Regions from separate parts of the Burkholderia cepacia ATCC 25416 genome, predicted to be linked through region 4. Evidence: predicted binding sites of a transcription regulator. Region 4 holds the regulator's gene; each other region holds the start of a gene.
The links. Region 4 encodes LexA, which represses DNA repair genes until DNA is damaged. Its sites were predicted from a motif close to ACTGTATNNNNATACAGT; they were not measured.
Positions count from the first base shown of each region.

Region 1 (4,498 bases), 2.3 Mb from region 4:
CCCTTCGGCGCTTCCATCCGCCGCCACGAAATCAGCTCGGACAGGTTGCCGTAGCCTTCCCGACTCTGCGCGAGCAGCACGAGCCCGAACGCGCCGGGGCCCGGATCGTGGCCCGGTGCGACTTCATCCGGTGTGACTTCGAAGTACGAACCGATGACGAGCGGCAACCCTTTCGCCTTCGCCGCGACGTGCATGCGCGGTGCACCGGCGAGCGAGCATTCGTCGGTGATCGCGATCCCGCGATAGCCGAGTTCCGCCGCACGCTCGACCAGTTCTTCCGCATGCGACGCGCCATGCAGGAACGAAAAGTTCGAACGGCAGAACAACTCCGCGTAATCGGGCAGCCAGCTGAATTCCGCAACCATGACCGTTCACCCGAACAGGCCGTGCAGGAACCAGCGCGGCTCGGCCTCGCGCGCTGCCCGCTCCTTGAACACCCAGTAGCACGCACCGGTTTCGTCCTGCGCGACGTGGTAATCGCGTGCGGCGAGCTGGCCATCGAACCACCCGGCCTCGATCCGTTCCACCGACGACATCATCCTGAGCGGCGTATGAAACACCGGCCGCTCCCCCCGCATCAACAGCGGCAGCGGCTCGTCCAGCAACCATGCGGGCCTCGGCGGCACGGCCGGCGGCCCGCCGGCCGGCTTGCCGGCCTGCGCATCGAGCGGCAGCCAGCGGTTCGCGGCCTCGGGCCGGTGATCGGCAACGGGTGCCGCGCGCAGCACGTTCTCCGCGCCGAGCCGTGCGACCAGCAGCTCGAACAGCCGCGCGCGCGTCTCTTTCGTGCCGCCCGGCTCGGGGAAAAGATCGTCGGCCGGCGGCGCGACCGATTCGACGCGCGTGGCCTTCAGACGCACCGCGATCACCGCGGCCGGCAACTCGACGCGCGCGAGCCGCTCGCCGAGCAGCCGCATGAAGTGCGTCTCGTCGCGCACGGGTGCGGCGAACGCGAGTTCGAGCGGCGTCGGCGGCACGGCCTGGCGGCCGCGCTCGTGTTCGAGATCGAACGTCATCGCGGCCAGCGACAGCTGCCGTGCGGCCAGCCAGCCGCACAGCTGCACGACGAGCCGCCGCGCGGCGAACAGCACGGCTTCCGCGTATTCGACGCGCTCCGGCAATTCGAGCCGCACGTCGAACACGGGCGGCACCGCCATCCATGCGAGCGGCTCGACCGCATCGCCGTACGCGCGATCGAGCGCGGCCAGCAACGCGGGACCGCAGCGGCGCTGCAGCCCCGCGCGCGGCAGGTTGCGCAGGTCGGCGAGCGTGCGGCAGCCGAGGCCGTCGAACCAGCCCGCATACGGACGCGCATCGGGCAGCAGCACGCACGGCAGCCTGTCGAGCGAACGCACGAGCGACACCTGGCCGGCGACGCGGCGCCGGATGCGTGCACGGGCCGACACGCGCGCGAGCAGCCACGCGCCCCGCCCGGTCGGCGCGGCGGACAGGCGCGCCGCATAGCCGAGCGCCGCGAGCGTCGCGCGCACCTGTCGGCACAGCGACGGCAGGCCGCCGAACAGGCGCAGGCTCGGGCCGACGTCGACGATCAGCGTGGCTTCGTCGTCGAGCGCGACGCACGGCGAAAAGCGCAGCAACGCGAGCGCGACCGCGCGCAGCGCATCGGCCTCGCGCGCGGGGTCGCGTTCGACGAGCCGCGTGTGCGGCGCGAGCGTGAGCACGCCGCCGCGCTTCATGCCCGCGCGCACGCCCTGCCGGCGCGCGGGCGCATCGGCGATCAGCACGACACCCTGCTCGAGCACCGCGCAGCCTGCTTCGTCCGCTTCGTCTACGCGTTGCGCCGCGCCGTCAGACGGCGGCGGGGCGCACACGTCGAGCGGCAGGCGCGGCAGATGGATGCCGAGCAAGACGCGCATAGCGGCTCTCCACGATGGGCGACGGCAGGTCGAGCACGAGCGGCTCGCCGCGTGCGGGGCCGCGACGCTTGACGATGTCGAGCGACACGCCGCCCGGCACCGGATACAGCGCGACACGCAGCACGGCCGGCGACGGTTGCCGCGCGGCCGACAGCGGACGCAGCATCACGAACAGCGTGTCGCCCGTGCGCGCGGCCGCGAGATGCAGGCGCCGCAGCGCATCGGGCCGCGCATCCTGCCAGAGCAGCAGCGCGCCGCAGCACCCCGTCTTGAGCGCCTGCTCGGCGGCCCACAGCGCATCGGTGCGGCTGCCGGCGCGCAGCCACAGCAGCGCGTCGGACGGTACGCCGAGGCTGGCGAGCGCGGTTGCATGCGGCGCTTGAGGCGGCGCGACGAGCGCAAGCGGACGGCGCGCGCTGACGGTGCGTGCGAGCGCGGGCGCGAGCAGCCGCATCTCGCCGCAGCCCGGCTGCGCGGCCAGCAGTTCGACGAGCCCGCCGACCGGCCAGCCGCCGCCCGGCAGCTCGGCCGACAGCGGGGCGAAGCCGGTATCGATCGTGCGCGGGCCGCCGCGCGCGAGCTGGGAACCGCGCCACAGCGACGGATGAAGGGATTCGGGAGAAATGGAGGATGCGAGCATGACGCCACCCACAACTGTATGGATATACAGTATATGGCAATGCGCTCGCGTCGCACAGCACCGGCGCGAAACCGGTTTTCGTCAGAGGAAAAACGACGGGAAAGCCGGCGCGGCCGTCATGTTACGCCGCACCGGAGCGGGTGTGGCCGGATCGTACCACCCGAATGCGCGCCACCGTCATCCGGGCCGAATTGCCGACCCGCCGCGCCACCCCAATTCGTCGGGCCGATTTGTCGACCCGACCCGACTCGCCGGGCCGGCACGCCACCCCTCACGCGAACCGGCACGATGCAACACCCCGCGCCGCGCCGGCCCGCCAGCCGCCCGTCAGCCGAGCAGCAGCGCGTCGTCGTCGAGCTGCTCGTGACGCACCTTCTCGAACATCTGCAGCAGGTCCGGCACGTCGAGCCCCTTGCGCGCGTCGCCCGACACGTCGAGCACGACCTGCCCCTGGTGCAGCATCACCGTGCGGTCGCCGTAGTCGAGCGCCTGCCGCATGCTGTGCGTGACCATCATCGTCGTCAGCTTGCTCTCGGCGACGATGCGCGCGGTCAGCTCCAGCACGAACGCGGCCGTCTTCGGGTCGAGCGCGGCCGTGTGCTCGTCGAGCAGCAGGATTCGCGACGGCCGCAGCGACGCCATCAACAGGCTCACCGCCTGCCGCTGGCCGCCCGACAGCAGCCCGATCCGGTCGGTCAACCGATTTTCCAGCCCGAGGTTCAGCAGCCGCAGCTTGTCGCGGAACAGCTCGCGCGACGGCCGGTCGAGCGCCGCGCGAAAGCCGCGCCGCGCGCCGCGCGCCATCGCGAGCGCCATGTTCTCCTCGATCGTCAGCGCCTCGCAGGTGCCGGCCATCGGATCCTGGAACACGCGCGCGACGAGGTGCGCGCGATCCCACGCGGCCTTGCGCGTGACGTCCGTGCCGTCGATCGAGATGCGTCCCGCATCGACGGCCTGGTCGCCGCTGATCGCATTGAGGAAGGTCGATTTGCCGGCACCGTTCGAGCCGATCACCGCGACGAACTGGCCGTCGGGAATCTCGAGCGACAGCCCGCGCAGCGCGCGCGTCTCGATCGGCGTGCCGGGATTGAACGTCAGTTTCAGGTCTTGTGCGGACAGCATGTCAGGCCCCTCCGTTCTTGCGCGCGAACAGCTTCTTGCGCGTTGCCGGCAGCACCAGCGCGATCGTGACGAGCGCGGCCGTCACGAGGTTCAGGTCCTGCGCCTTCAGCCCGATGAATTCGCTGTTCAGCGCAAGCGCGATGAAGAAGCGGTAGACGATCGCGCCGAGCACGACGGCGAGCGTCGTCAGCACGAGCCGGCGCGCCGGCAGCAGCGTTTCGCCGATGATCACCGCGGCCAGCCCGATCACGATCGTCCCGATCCCCATCGAGATGTCCGCGCCGCCCTGCGTCTGCGCGAACAACGCACCGGCGAGCGCGACGAGCGCGTTCGACAGCGCCATCCCGGCGAGCGTCGCGCGGCCGGTCGCGATGCCCTGCGCGCGCGCCATCCGCGGGTTCGCGCCGGTCGCGCGCATCGCGAGGCCGAGCTGCGACGAGAAGAACCAGTCGAGGCCGAGCTTCGCGACCACGACGACGATCGCGAGCAGCGCGGGGCGCAGCACGTAATCGGGCATCCAGTCGGGCTGCAGCACGGTGAAGACGGTCGGCTCGGTGATGAGCGGCACGTTCGGCCGGCCCATGATCCGCAGGTTCACCGAATAGAGCGCGATCATCATCAGGATGCTGGCGAGCAGGTCCATGATCTTCAGACGCACGTTGAGCCAGCCGGTGATGAAGCCGGCCGCCGCGCCCGCGACGATCGCGATGCAGGTCGAGCTGAACGGGTCGTAGCCGGCGGAGATCAGCGTCGCGGCGACGGCGCCGCCGAGCGGAAAGCTGCCGTCGACGGTGAGGTCGGGGAAGTTGAGGATGCGAAACGAGATCAGCACCCCGAGGGCGACGAGGCTGAAGATCAG
Region 1 covers NZ_CP012981.1:440,903-445,400, forward strand. Annotated here, with positions in the region: gene APZ15_RS02015 (error-prone DNA polymerase) at 1-365, opposite strand, end outside; gene APZ15_RS02020 (Y-family DNA polymerase) at 372-1,877, opposite strand; gene imuA (translesion DNA synthesis-associated protein ImuA) at 1,810-2,517, opposite strand; gene APZ15_RS02030 (ABC transporter ATP-binding protein) at 2,845-3,639, opposite strand; gene APZ15_RS02035 (ABC transporter permease) at 3,641-4,498, opposite strand, start outside.
Region 1: a site for LexA is predicted at 2,531-2,548, ahead of imuA (translesion DNA synthesis-associated protein ImuA). Genes of this name have one in related genera too.

Region 2 (4,498 bases), on a different replicon from region 4:
GCCGTGGCGCGCTGCGACGCGCTCGACCACGCCGCGGTGGATGTCGTCCATCGCGCGTGCGTGCAGCGTCAGCGCGACCCATGCGCGATCGCCGAACACGCGTGCGAACCATTCGACCTGCGCGTCGAGGCGCTGCTCGTTTGCCGGGAAGTCCGGCGACAGGATCGCGATGCAGTCGGGCAGGCTGCGGAGGTGGGTGTACGGCGCTTCCGGATGCTCTAGATCAAGCGGCGCTAGGCGGTACGTGCCTTTCTTGCTGCGCATCCGACCGAGCGAAATGAATTCGCAGAGGTTGCCGTAACCGTCGCGATTCATCGCGAGTGCGGTGAACGCGATCGCCAGCGCGCCGTCGGCGGCCGTCAGCCGGAAGTGCGAGCCGATGATCAGCGGCATGTTCGCCGCCTTCGCTTCGACGTGCGCGCGCACGACGCCGGCCAGCGAGCATTCGTCGGTGATCGCGATCGCGCTGTAGCCGAGCTGCGCCGCGCGGCCGACGTATTCCTCCGCGCGCGACGCGCCGTGCAGGAATGAAAAATCGGAGGCGACCTGCAGTTCCGCGTAGGCGGGCAGGGCGCCGAAACTGCCGGCGTCCATGAAGGATCAGCCGAACAGGCCGTGCAGGAAGAAGCGCGCTTCGCTCTCGTCGCTGGCTGTCGGCCGCTCCTTGTAGATCCAGTAGCAGACGCCGTGGTCGTCCTCGGCAACGAAGTAGTCGCGCGTCACGGTCTGCCCGTCCTGCCAGCCGCCTTCGATGCGCTCGCCGGGCGATACCATGCGCAGCGGTGTGCCGTAGAACGGTCGATGCTGGCGCGTGAGCAGCGGCACCGGCTTGGCAAGCAGCCAAGCCGGGCGTGGCAGATCCGCCGGCAGCGGCGCCGGCTTCGGCGCGTCGCGCATCGGCACCCATCGGGCGGCCGGCGCGGGACGGTAGTCGGCCATGGGAGCCGGGACGAGCACGTTCTCGGCGCCGAGCCGCGCAGTCAGCAGTTCGAGCAACCGCGCGTGATCCTGCGGCGTGCCGCCTGGCTCCGGGAACAGCGAGTCGCTCGGTGCGGCCGCTTCCTGCACGCGACGGGCGACGAGCCGCACGGCGATCACAGGGCCGGCGAGCTCGACATGGCCGAGTCGCTCTTTGACGAGCCGCGTGAGGTGTTCCTCGAAGCGGGTAGGGGCGCCCAACGCGATCTCGATCTCGGTCGGCGCGATCGCGTCCCGCCCGCGCTCGTGCTCGAGCAGCAGCGCGAACGCGGCGACGTCCAGCTGCTTCGCGGTGAGCCAGCCGGTCAGCTGCAGGATCAGCCGGCGCGCGACGAACAGCAGCGCCTCGGCGTGCTCGACGCGGTCCATCAGTTCGACGCGCGTGTCGAACGATGGCGGCATTTCGAGCCAGTCGTAGGCGGCCGGCGCGGTGCCGGCGACCTGGTCGAGCCAGTCGAGCAGTTGCGTGCCGCATCGCTTCTTCAATCCGGCGCGCGGCAGGCGCTGCAGGTCGGCCAGCGTTTCGCAGCCGAGATCCTCAAACCAGTTCGCGTAGCGCCGGGCGTCCGGCGCCACGACGAGCGGCACGCGCGCGAGAGCGCGGCGCAGCGACCGCGCGGACAGCGCGAGGCCACCGCGCAGGCCGCGAGCGACCATCCAGGCAGCCGGACCAGACGACCCGACGGATATCGCTGCGGTGACGCCGAACGACGCGACGACGGCACGCACGCGCTGGCGCAGCGCGCGGATGCCATGGAAGAGGCGCAGGCTCGCCGTCACGTCGAGCACCACCACGGCTTCTTCGGCGTCGACGACGCTCGGCGTGAACTGCAGGAGCGCATAGGCAACGCCGAGCACGAGCTCGCGCTCGCGCGCGGCGTCGCGCTCGCGGATCTGCGCGTCCGGCGCGAGCGACAGCACGCCACCGCGGCGCATGCCGGCGACCACACCAAGCGCACGTGCGGCGCGATCGAGCGCCACGACGCGGCCGCCCTCGAGCACGACGAACCCGCGCGCATCGTCAGGCGATGGCGCCGGCGATCGTGGCCGGAACACTTCGAGGTTGAGGTGCGGCAAATGCACGCCGATCCAGAGTTGCATGGCGGTTCAACAAAATCGGCGAGGGAGACAAGGGGACGAACAGCGGCGTGTCGCGCGCCGGCCCGCGGCGCTTCACGAACGTGACGTCGATGCCGTCACGCTTCGGCGCCAGCGCGAGCCGCAAGGGTGCTGGTGACGCGTCGCGCGCGGCGGCCGCCGGCCGGAAGAGATAGAACAGCGCCTGACCGCTCTGCGCGGCCAGGTTGAGCCGCCGTAACGCGTCCGCACGGACGTGCGACTGCCAGATCAGCACGGCAGCACACGTGCCGGCGCGCAGCGCCTGTTCGGCGGCCCACAGTGCGTCGGCCGTGCGCGGCGCCGGCAGCGTCACGAAGCCGAACGGGTCGATGCCCCAATACGCGAGCGCCAGCGGTTGCAGCGCGTGCGGCGGCTGGATCAGCATCACCGGCTTGCCGGCCGCGCGCGCGAGCACTGGCGCCAGCAGCCGAAGCTCGCCGATTCCAGGCTGCGGCGCAAGCAGTTCGATCAGCGCGCCGGCCGGCCAGCCGTCGCCGGGCAGCTCGGCGGTCAACGCCGGATGGCCAGTGTCGATACCACGCGTGCCCGAGCGGGGCAGTTGCGATGCCTTCCATAGACTCGGATGTATCGCTTCCGGATGGGCGAGGGCGGGATTCATGGGGGCGCTCACAAAATACTGTATGAATGTACAGTGCTAGTGTAGCGCGGATTTTGGGATATGCAGAAGTGCAATGACGATCATGGCTGCCGCGCCGGCGTCGTTCCGACCGACGAGCGTGGCGGAGGCCCGCGTGCGGCGTATGATCAATAGACGACTGGAAAAACGGGGCTCGAATGTGTACGAACTATGTTGCGACGCAGCGCAGCCGGTACGCGGCTCACTTCGCGATCGATCCTCCGGCAGCTGATTGGCCGCCGGAGATCTACCGCGACTACGCGGCTCCGTTCATCCGGCGCTCGGCCGACGGTGGCCGGGAATCGTTGATGGGCACGTTCGGAATCCGACCTCGCTCGAAGATCAAGGGCCACGATTTCGACACGATGAACGCCCGCAGCGAGACGGTTGGCGAGAAGGTGAATTTCAAGGATTCGTGGCTGAACTGCCGCTTGGCGCTCTTGCCGGCCGACGTCGTCTTCGAACCGCGCTATCCGACCTTGCCAGATCTCGACGTGCCAAACCGGCCGGACGTGATCAACGCCATCCTGAAACAAAAGTCGGAGCGGTGGGGCATTCGCGTGGCGTCCGGCGAGCCGTTCGCGGTCGCCGGCTTTTGGCGCCGCTGGCCAGAGCCGGATGAAGGTGAAACGTTCGGACTGTCCATGCTCACGGTCAACGCTGACGATCATCCCGTGCTACGCCAGTTTCACCGGCACCTGAACGACGACGGCACGTTCAAAGAAAAGCGCGGCGTCGTAATCCTGCGGCCGGATCAATACGACGACTGGCTGAACTGCGAGGATCCGGAGGTCGCGCGCACCTTTCTCACGCTGCTGCGCCCCGAGAGCTACACGGTAGCCTCAGCACCCAAAACCGTGAAAGCGAAAATGGCAAAGGAGAATGCTCCGCCGACCAGTGGCACGCTGTTTTGAGGGGGCACAGATAAAGAATATCTCATCGCTCGACTGAAAACCTTGTCGGCACGACACTCAACAAACCGCACGAGCGCACTCGTCGTGCCAATGAATCGCGCACCGTTACCGCCAGCTCCAGCTGTCACACCGAATACGTGACCGAACTACCTGGCGTCATCCTTCCTTTTCTGGCCACCAGGGCTTCGGCGCCCGATCGACCAGATAGTCATCGAGATTCTTGCCTTCGAGCCATTTCGGACGAGGCCCGAACCCTGACCATTCCTTACCCGATGACGGGTCGTAGTACTTCGCAGCTGCACGGCGCTTGCGCGGTTTCCGGAATCCTGCCGCCGTCAAAAGCTCGTCCTCCGAGATCCCGTGGAGCGCGACCTGCTCGCGGATCGCATCCAATGCGACGCGCTTTTCGTCTCTCTTTGCGTCGGCAAGCCGATCGTTCAATTCACGCAACTGCGTCTGAAGGGTTTCGATTTCGGTAGCCACTGTTGTCCGGAACTCCGTTGAAAAATGCGCAGGATATTAGCTCACAAAGCCAGCACGCTGAAGCACGCGTCGAAGTGACGGCCCGACCGAATGCGGCGCAAGACGCGATGATCGATGCCAACCCGCCTACCCGAGCCTCTCAAGTTGCAGTTGGGAATGCCGATACAAGAGCTGATGGGCAATCCGGTCCCTTGAGTTCGGCAAGAGCGCTCCGTCGCCACTACGAGAAGCAGGTTTTCGTTATCCCCGAAAGACAGCCGTTTTCATGCAGCTTTTGGGGAAGTTGACGCGCGTGAATGCACTACCATACCGCCAATCCAATCCGATTCCACACGCAGAGAGATCGCAAATGTCCGCCAGTTCCACA
Region 2 covers NZ_CP012984.1:200,401-204,898, reverse strand. Annotated here, with positions in the region: gene APZ15_RS38385 (error-prone DNA polymerase) at 1-594, opposite strand, end outside; gene APZ15_RS38380 (Y-family DNA polymerase) at 601-2,079, opposite strand; gene imuA (translesion DNA synthesis-associated protein ImuA) at 2,000-2,716, opposite strand; gene APZ15_RS38370 (SOS response-associated peptidase family protein) at 2,893-3,648, shown strand; gene APZ15_RS38365 (H-NS histone family protein) at 3,805-4,131, opposite strand.
Region 2: a site for LexA is predicted at 2,734-2,751, ahead of imuA (translesion DNA synthesis-associated protein ImuA). Genes of this name have one in related genera too.

Region 3 (4,498 bases), on a different replicon from region 4:
CGCGCGGCGGCGTGGGCCTGATCGTGACGGGCGGCTTCGCGCCGAACGTGGCCGGCTGGACCAAGCCGTTCGGCGGCACGCTGATGACGTCGGCCGCCGCGCGGCGCCATCGCGAGATCACCGGCGCCGTGCATGCGGAGGACGGCAAGATCGCGCTGCAGATCCTCCATACGGGCCGCTACGGTTATCACCCGTTCGCGGTCGCGCCGTCGAAGATCAAGTCGCCGATTTCGCCGTTCGCGCCGCACGAACTGAGCGCGCGCGGGGTCGAGCGGCAGATCCGCGCGTTCGTCCGTTGCGCGAAGCTCGCGCGTGAAGCCGGTTACGACGGCGTCGAGATCATGGGCTCCGAAGGCTACCTGATCAACCAGTTCATCTCGATGCATACGAACAAGCGCACCGACCAGTGGGGCGGGTCGTACGAGAACCGCATCCGGCTGCCGATCGAGATCATCGAACGCACACGCGAAGCGGTCGGCCGCGATTTCATCCTGATCTACCGGCTGTCGATGCTCGACCTGATTCCGGACGGCAGCGACTGGAGCGAAACCGTGCAGCTCGCGAAGGCCGTCGAGCGCGCGGGCGCGACCATCATCAACACGGGGATCGGCTGGCACGAGGCGCGCGTGCCGACGATCGCGACGTCGGTGCCGCGCGGCGCGTTCGCGTGGGTGACGAAGAAGATGAAGGGCGAGGTCGGCATTCCGCTCGTGACCACCAACCGGATCAATCGCCCCGAAGTGGCCGAGCAGATCCTCGCGGATGGCTGCGCGGACATGGTGTCGATGGCGCGCCCGCTGCTCGCGGATGCCGAGTTCGTGATCAAGGCCGCACAGGGCCGCGCCGACGAGATCAACACCTGTATCGGTTGCAACCAGGCGTGTCTCGATCACGCGTTCAAGAACAAGATCGCGTCGTGCCTGCTGAATCCGCGTGCATGCCACGAAACGGAGCTGAAATACACGCCCGCGCCGCAGCCGAAGCGCATCGCGGTGGTGGGCGCGGGGCCGGCCGGGCTCGCGTGCTCGACCGTGCTCGCGCAGCGCGGCCATCGGGTCGACCTGTTCGACGGCGCGGCCGAGATCGGCGGCCAGTTCAACATGGCCAAGCGGATTCCGGGCAAGGAGGAGTTTCACGAAGCGCTGAGCTACTTCGGCCGCCAGGTCGAGCTGACCGGCGTGAACCTGCACCTGAACCGCCGCGTCGACGCAAGCGACCTGATCGCGGGCGGCTACGACGAAATCGTGCTCGCAACGGGCGTCGCGCCCCGCGACCCGAAGATTCCGGGGCAGGACGGGCCGAACGTGCTCAGCTACATCGACGTGCTCGCGGGCAGGCAGCCGGTTGGACGGCGTGTCGCGGTGGTCGGGGCGGGCGGGATCGGCTTCGATGTCGCCGAGTATCTGGTGCAGGACGGCGAATCGCCGGCGCTCGATCTGGAAGAATGGAAGGCCGAGTGGGGCGTGACCGACCCGGCCGCGACGCGTGGCGGCGTGACGCGTGCGCAGGTCACGGCGCCCGCGCGTGAAGTGACGCTGCTGCAGCGCAAGGCAGCGCCGCTCGGCAAGGGGCTCGGCAAGACGACCGGCTGGATTCACCGCGCGACGCTGAAGATGAAGCAGGTGAAGATGATCGGCGGCGTGAACTACGAATTGATCGATGCGCGCGGGCTGCACGTGTCGTACGGCGAGCAGCGCACCGATCACGAGCTGATCGAAGCCGACACGATCGTGCTCTGCACGGGGCAGGAGCCGCAGCGCGCGTTGCTCGCGCCGTTGCAGGCGGCCGGGCGTTCCGTGCACCTGATCGGCGGCGCGGAACTGGCCGCCGAACTCGACGCGAAGCGCGCGATCGATCAGGGTGCGCGCCTCGCGGCGCGGCTGTAACGGGACGGCCGCGCGTCGCCGCCGTCACTCCATCTCGGCGTGTTGCGTCTCGCGCTCTTCCGCTTCCAGCATCGCCTTGACGATCAGATAAACGGCGGGCAAATCGTCGTCGTCGCGCTTCCAGTCGACGGCTTCCTCGACGTCCGCGGCGACCATCCGGCTGTCGCGCAGCCGGATGAAGGCGTCGACGACCGTCGGATCGTTGCGGTTCAGGAAGCCGGAGTTCGAGAACGCCAGCTCCTCGACATTCAGCAGCGCCTGCCAGCTCATCGTGCGGACGGCGGCCGGGTGGCTGCGGCGCCGCAAGCCGAGCGCCCGCTGCGCGGGGCCGCCGACGACACGCTGAAGATCGACGACCGCCTGCCGCGCGGCGCGCTCGAAGTGGACGGGATTGAAGCCGGGTTGCTCGGGATCGAATGCGGATGACTGAAACATGGTCGCCTCACTAAAGACCGCCTCGGGGACGGAATTCGGGTCAAATGACGCAGAAACACTGTAAATATATACAGTGATCGGCGCACTTTCAAGCCCCCGATGACAGCAGATGGCAGCCGTCCGGCAACCGGGCCGTGTCAGACCGCCGCCGCGATGGTCTCCCGCAGCCACCGGTGCGCCGGGTCGCGATGCACGCGCTCGTGCCACAGCATCGACATTTCATAGCCGGGCACCTCGACCGGTGCGTCCACCACACGCAACGCAGGCACGTCGCGCACCAGTCGCTCGGGCAGCATCGCGACGAGATCGGTGCTCGCGACCGCCGACATCACGAACAGGAAGTGCGGCACGGACAGCACGACGCGCCGCACGGCACCGACCTTCGCGAGCGCTTCGTCCGTCACGCCGAAGAAGCCGCCGCCATCGGGCGACACGATCACGTGTTCGAGCGTGCCGAACTGCGCGAGCGTGGGGCGCCGCTTCAGCTTCGGATGCCCGGCGCGGCCGATGAGCACATAACGCTCGACGAACAGCGGCAGGCGCCGCATGCCGGCCGGCGACCCTTCCGTCGTATGAAAGGCGAGGTCGATGCCGTTTCGTTCGGCGTCCTGCTCGATGCGCGGCGGCGCGAGTTCGACGACGGCGAGCCGCGTACCGGGCGCGGCCGAGCGCAGCGTGTGCAGCGCGGGCAGCACGATCGTCGATTCGCCGTAGTCGGTCGCGGCCACGCGCCACGTGTTCGTCGCGGTCGCCGGATCGAACGGTGTGGCCGGAACCACCGCGCGCTCGACGGCTTCGAGCGCATCGCGCAACGGCTCGCGCAGCGTTTCCGCGCGCGCGGTCGGCCGCATCCCGCGCGGCCCCGGCAACAGCAGCGGATCGCCGAACAGGTCGCGCAGTTTTTGCAACTGCACGCTCACCGACGGCTGCGACATGTTCAGTTTCTCGGCCGCGCGCGTGACGTTGTGCTCGGCGAGCAGCACGTCCAGCGTGACGAGCAGGTTCAGGTCGAGTCGTCTGAGATTATTCATGGCTATACCTGGAATATCAGGAATTCATTTCAAATATACCTTCGACGGCGGCATCCTGTAGTCATTCAATCAAAGGAGTGACGAACATGAATGTGCTGATCGTTTATGCCCATCCCGAACCGCGCTCGCTGAACGGCGCGCTGCGCGACTTTGCCGTCGAGCATCTCGAAGCGGCCGGCCACGCGGTGCAGGTGACGGATCTGTATGCGATGAACTGGAAGGCGGCGTTCGATGCGAACGACGTGACCGGTCGCGCACCCGACGCGCGGTTCGATCCGTCGCTCGACTCGAAGCACGCATTCGCGGCCGGCACGCAAAGTGAAGATATCGCGCGCGAGCAGGAGAAGCTGAAGTGGGCCGACGCGGTGATCCTGCAGTTTCCGCTGTGGTGGTTCTCGATGCCGGCGATCATGAAGGGCTGGGTCGAGCGTGTGTATGCGTACGGTTTTGCTTACGGCGTCGGCGAGCATTCGGAGACGCGCTGGGGCAACCGCTACGGCGAAGGGGCGCTGGCCGGCAAGCGGGCGATGCTGATCGTCACGGCAGGCGGGTGGGAATCGCACTACAGCCCGCGCGGCATCAACGGGCCGATCGACGACGTGCTGTTTCCGATCCAGCACGGGATCTTGTATTACCCGGGGTTCGACGTGCTGCCGCCGTTCGTGATCTACCGGACGGGCAAGATGAACGACGCGCGCTTCGACGAAACGCGTGCGGCGCTCGGCAAGCGTCTCGATGCGTTGTGGACCGCGCAGCCGATTCCGTTCCGGCGACAGAACGCGGGCGATTACGAGATTCCGGCGTTGACGCTGAAGGAGGAGATCGTGCCGGGGACGGTGGGGTTTGCCGCGCATCTGGCGCACGCGTATTGATGACGCATGGCGGGCCTGCTCGGGAAAGCGACGCGCGGGCATATCGACACCTGCGCGCGAATCGCGCCGTTTCCGGAGATCGGCGCGACGGATGCGCGGAAGCCGGCCGCGCGGCAACCCGATCCACCCCGGCGGATGACGAAACGAAACGGGCGGCCCGCGATGCAATCGCGGGCCGCCCGTCTTGCCGGAACTCGATCGCCTGCTTACCGATCGTCTTCCCGCACCGAAGACGGATGCCGGCACAGCGCGCGCACTTCCATCTCCATATACG
Region 3 covers NZ_CP012982.1:672,772-677,269, reverse strand. Annotated here, with positions in the region: gene APZ15_RS20425 (NADPH-dependent 2,4-dienoyl-CoA reductase) at 1-1,886, shown strand, start outside; gene APZ15_RS20420 (DUF2471 family protein) at 1,911-2,321, opposite strand; gene APZ15_RS20415 (LysR family transcriptional regulator) at 2,459-3,352, opposite strand; gene APZ15_RS20410 (NAD(P)H-dependent oxidoreductase) at 3,439-4,224, shown strand; gene catC (muconolactone Delta-isomerase) at 4,431-4,498, opposite strand, start outside.
Region 3: a site for LexA is predicted at 2,379-2,396, ahead of APZ15_RS20420 (DUF2471 family protein). Genes of this name have one in related genera too.

Region 4 (4,498 bases):
CACGGTGCGCACGACGAACGGCAGCCCGATGAAGGTCAGCGCGACCAGCACGCCGGCCGGCGTGAACGCGATCTTGATGCCGAGCGGCGCGAGATACTGGCCGACCCAGCCGTTGGTCGCATAGACGGCCGCGAGCGAGATGCCGGCAACCGACGTCGGCAGCGCGAACGGCAGGTCGACGATCGCATCGACGAGGCGCTTGAACGGGAACGTGTAGCGCACGAGCACCCACGCGACGAGGAAGCCGAACACGGCGTTGATCAGCGCGCCGCCGAGTGCGGACGTGAACGTCAGCCGGTACGACGCGAGCACGCGCGGCGACGCGACGGCGGTGACGAACTGGTCCCACGACAGCGTCGCGGTCTTCAGGAACGTGGCGGCGAGCGGTATCAGCACCACGAGGCTCAAATAGGCCACCGTGATGCCTAGCGTCACGCCGAAACCGGGCAGCGCGCTCGGCTTGCGAAAGGTGTACGTCGTCATCGGATGCTCTTGCTGGGTCGATGCTGCTCATGGGTCCGACGCAAACGCCGGCGCGATGCTTTGCGCCGGCGGCCCGCCGAGGGTGCGGCGCGCTGTCGTGGCGCGCCGCTGTCGTTATGGTGTTACTGCGGCTTGTAGATCGAATCGAACACGCCGCCGTCCGCGAAATGCGTCTTCTGCGCATTCGTCCAGCCGCCGAAGGTATCGTCGACCGTGTACAGCTTCAGCTTCGGGAACTGCTTGGTCAGCTCCGCCGGCACGTTCTTCGAACGCGGCCGGTAGTAGTTGCGTGCCGCGATCTCCTGGCCCTGCGGGCTGTACAGGAAGTTCAGGTACGCATCGGCCAGCTTGCGCGTGCCCTTCTTGTCGACCACCTTGTCGACCACCGCGACGGGCGGCTCGGCCAGGATGCTCACCGACGGCACGACGATCTCGAACTTGTCGGTACCGAATTCCTTGACCGACAGGAACGCCTCGTTTTCCCATGCGATCAGCACGTCGCCGATCCCGCGCTGCACGAAGCTCGTGGTCGCGCCGCGTGCGCCCGAATCGAGCACGCCCGCGTTCTTGTAGAGCTTCGTGACGAATTCCTTCGCCGTCTGCTCGTTGCCGCCCGGCTTGTGCACCGCGTACGCCCATGCGGCCAGGTAGTTCCAGCGTGCGCCGCCCGACGTCTTCGGGTTCGGCGTGACGATCGAGATGCCCGGCTTGGTCAGGTCGTCCCAGTCCTTGATCCCCTTCGGGTTGCCCTTGCGCACCAGGAACACGATCGTCGACGTATACGGCGACGCGTTGTCGGGCAGGCGCTTCTGCCAATCCTTGTTGACGAGGCCCTTGTTCGCGAGCGCGTCGATGTCGTACGCCAATGCCAGCGTGACGACGTCGGCCTGCAGGCCGTCGAGCACCGAGCGCGCCTGCGCGCCCGAACCGCCGTGCGACTGCTTGAAGTTGACGGTCTCGCCCGTCTTCGCCTTCCACTCCTTGCCGAACGCCTGGTTGAAGTCCTGATACAGCTCGCGCGTCGGGTCGTACGACACGTTCAGGAAGGTCGTATCGGCCTGGGCGTGCGTCGCGACGCCCAGCGCCGCCGCCGCGCCCAGCGCGAGTGTTGCGATCAGGCGGCCCACTCCGCCCACCAGCCCCGTATTGCGCTTGCCCATCCTTGGTTCTCCAGTGTTGTCGGTATTGCGATGTCGGGCCAGTCTAGCGAACGGGTTACATGATTAAAAATAATCGTTCCTCATTTTTTAATACTCAAAAGTGCTAACGCAGACGGGATGGACGGTTGCGGCAGATGAACCGGCGTCCGGACGTCGCAAAATCACGTCGGAACCGGCGTGATCGCGTCGAACCTCACGTAACACTTGAAATTCGCGAACTACTGTATAAAAATACAGCTCACTGTCTATCCATACAGTTGAGCCATGACCAAACTCACCGCCCGTCAGCAGCAAGTGTTCGACTTGATCCGCCGCGCGATCGAGCGCTCCGGATTCCCGCCCACCCGTGCCGAGATCGCGGCCGAACTGGGCTTCAGCTCGCCGAATGCGGCCGAAGAGCACCTGCGCGCGCTGGCGCGCAAGGGTGTGATCGAGCTGGCCGCCGGCGCGTCGCGCGGCATCCGCCTGCTCGGCATCGACGATGCCCCGCACCAGTTCACGCTCCCGCACGCCGGCCTGATGCAGCTGTCGCTGCCGCTCGTCGGCCGTGTGGCAGCCGGTAGCCCGATCCTCGCGCAGGAGCACATCTCGCAGCATTACGCGTGCGATCCCGCGCTGTTCACCAGCAAGCCCGACTACCTGTTGAAAGTGCGCGGCCTGTCGATGCGCGACGCCGGCATCCTCGATGGCGACCTGCTCGCCGTGCAGAAGCGCACGGAAGCGAAGGACGGCCAGATCATCGTCGCGCGTCTCGGCGACGACGTCACGGTCAAGCGCCTGATGCGCCGGCCGGGCGGTCTCGAGCTGATCGCGGAGAACCCGGATTACGAAAACATCTTCGTCAAGGCCGGCAGCGCGGAATTCGCGCTGGAAGGCATCGCCGTCGGGCTGATCCGCTCGGGCGAACTCTGACATTCCGTCTCGCTGAGGAGAACATCATGGAACGCCTTGCCCGCCTGCTGCCTTTCCGTCAATTCGGTCGCCTGCGTCACCTGCGCGGCCGCACGCCCTGCGCACCGCTGTCCGCGGCGGCGCCTGTGCAAGAAGAAGTCGCAGTCGAACGGCAGGCGTCCCTGCTGCCGTCGGCGCTCCCCGCTTTCGCGCGGGTATCGCTGAACGCCGGCCTGAATCACGCGGAACCCGCGCGTCGCGCGCCGGTGCGCGTCTATCACGGTCGTTCACGCCTGATCATGGTCGGCACGATCGATGCCGTGTGCCGGATGATCGATCGCTGCATCGCAGAGGAACGATCGGCCACGCCTGGCGGTCTCTGATTGCGGAACATCCCCGCACCGGAGGCAACGTGACCGGATCTTCGGGCCGCGCATGGCGGCTCAAACCCCTGCTGATCATCGTGCTGTCCATCGCCGCCGTTGCGGCGATCGGCTATGCCTACGCATCGCCGTACGTCGCGCTCGGCCGCCTGAAAACGGCGATCGATGCGCGTGATGCACAGGCCATCAGTGAATATGTCGATTTTCCGTCGCTGCGCATCAGCCTGAAGCAGCAGGTCACGGAAGAGCTGATGCGCCGGATCGACGCGGTGAAGAAGAGCAATCCGTTCGCGGTGCTCGGTGCACTGATCGGGTCGGCATTGATCGGCCCGCTGGTCGATGCATACGCGACCCCGGAGGGCGTGGCCGCGCTGATGAGCGGATTGCCACCGCGTGGCAATCCGGGAGAGCGTCCACCTGACTTGTCGAATCTGCCACCAGGCAGCGATGCATCGGGCAACACGCCGGCCGCACCAACGCCCAATCAGGCTTCGGCAAGCGCAGCCGCTCCGGGCAGCAACGCGGCAGCCGCATCATCGCCGCCCCCTGCTGCTGCCGCGCCGGCCAGCCCGGTCGATGCAACGCATTCGCCGCATCAGCAACAAACCAGCGCCGGCTACCGGAATATCGATGAATTCGTCGTGACCTACCAGCGCAGTGCCGACGGCACACGCTATGCGGCGATATTCCACCGCTTCGGCCTGTTCTCGTGGAAGTTGTCCGCAATCGACCTGCACGCTTGACAGGGCTCGACAGGACTTGACTGGCTCGGGGGAGTCGCCCGAGCCACTGAGGCGGCGTGACTGCCCGACCGGCACGGTTCGCCAGTCAGGCAGTCATCGAATCATTGGATCATTTGCCGTTCGCCGTGGCCGCTTCACGCTCGCGTGCGATTTCAGCCTTCTGCTCTTGCGCCGACGAACACGCAACCAGAATGCTGCAATTCACGCGATCGAGCAGTTGCGTGTTGCCCGAGCCCATCCACCATCTCGACAGCCCGCTGCGGCACCGGTGGCCGACGACGACGAGATCGGCGTTCAGTTCGGTCGCGAGATTCGCGATTTCGTCGATCGGATAGCCGAATGCGAAATGGCCTTCGGCCTGCACGCCGCGCTCGCGCAGCCAGTTCACCCCTTCCTGCAGGATTTCACGCGCGGTTTCCTCAAACCGGCCGCACGCGACGTCGGTCAGCAAACCCGCGCTCTGTGCAATGCTCGAGCGCATGTCGACGACCGACAGCAAATGCGTCTCGGCCTTCAGGTCCATCGCGAGATTGGCGCCGCAGCGCAGTGCCTTGCGCCCTTCGAGCGTGCCGTCGTAACACAGCAGAATCTTGTTGTAGCTAGCCATGAAACCTCCCTATCGCAACAACGAGCCTACGCATTCATCATGGTGCGCCGCAATTCAGGACGCAAGGGATGGAAAACGCTGATTCGCCCCGCTCGGCGCGTGCGCGATGATGCGGTGCACGATCGGTGCGCGCATGCATCGCACCGCGCAGGCATGCCCTGAAGAGACGCAGCCGATGCACTAGAATGGCCCGTTCGTACTCCAGCGGGCCACCAGGCGCCGGCGTCGTGC
Region 4 covers NZ_CP012981.1:2,696,900-2,701,397, reverse strand. Annotated here, with positions in the region: gene cysT (sulfate ABC transporter permease subunit CysT) at 1-483, opposite strand, end outside; gene APZ15_RS12550 (sulfate ABC transporter substrate-binding protein) at 606-1,643, opposite strand; gene lexA (transcriptional repressor LexA) at 1,908-2,555, shown strand; gene APZ15_RS12540 (hypothetical protein) at 2,582-2,917, shown strand; gene APZ15_RS12535 (DUF2939 domain-containing protein) at 2,947-3,660, shown strand; gene APZ15_RS12530 (universal stress protein) at 3,770-4,267, opposite strand.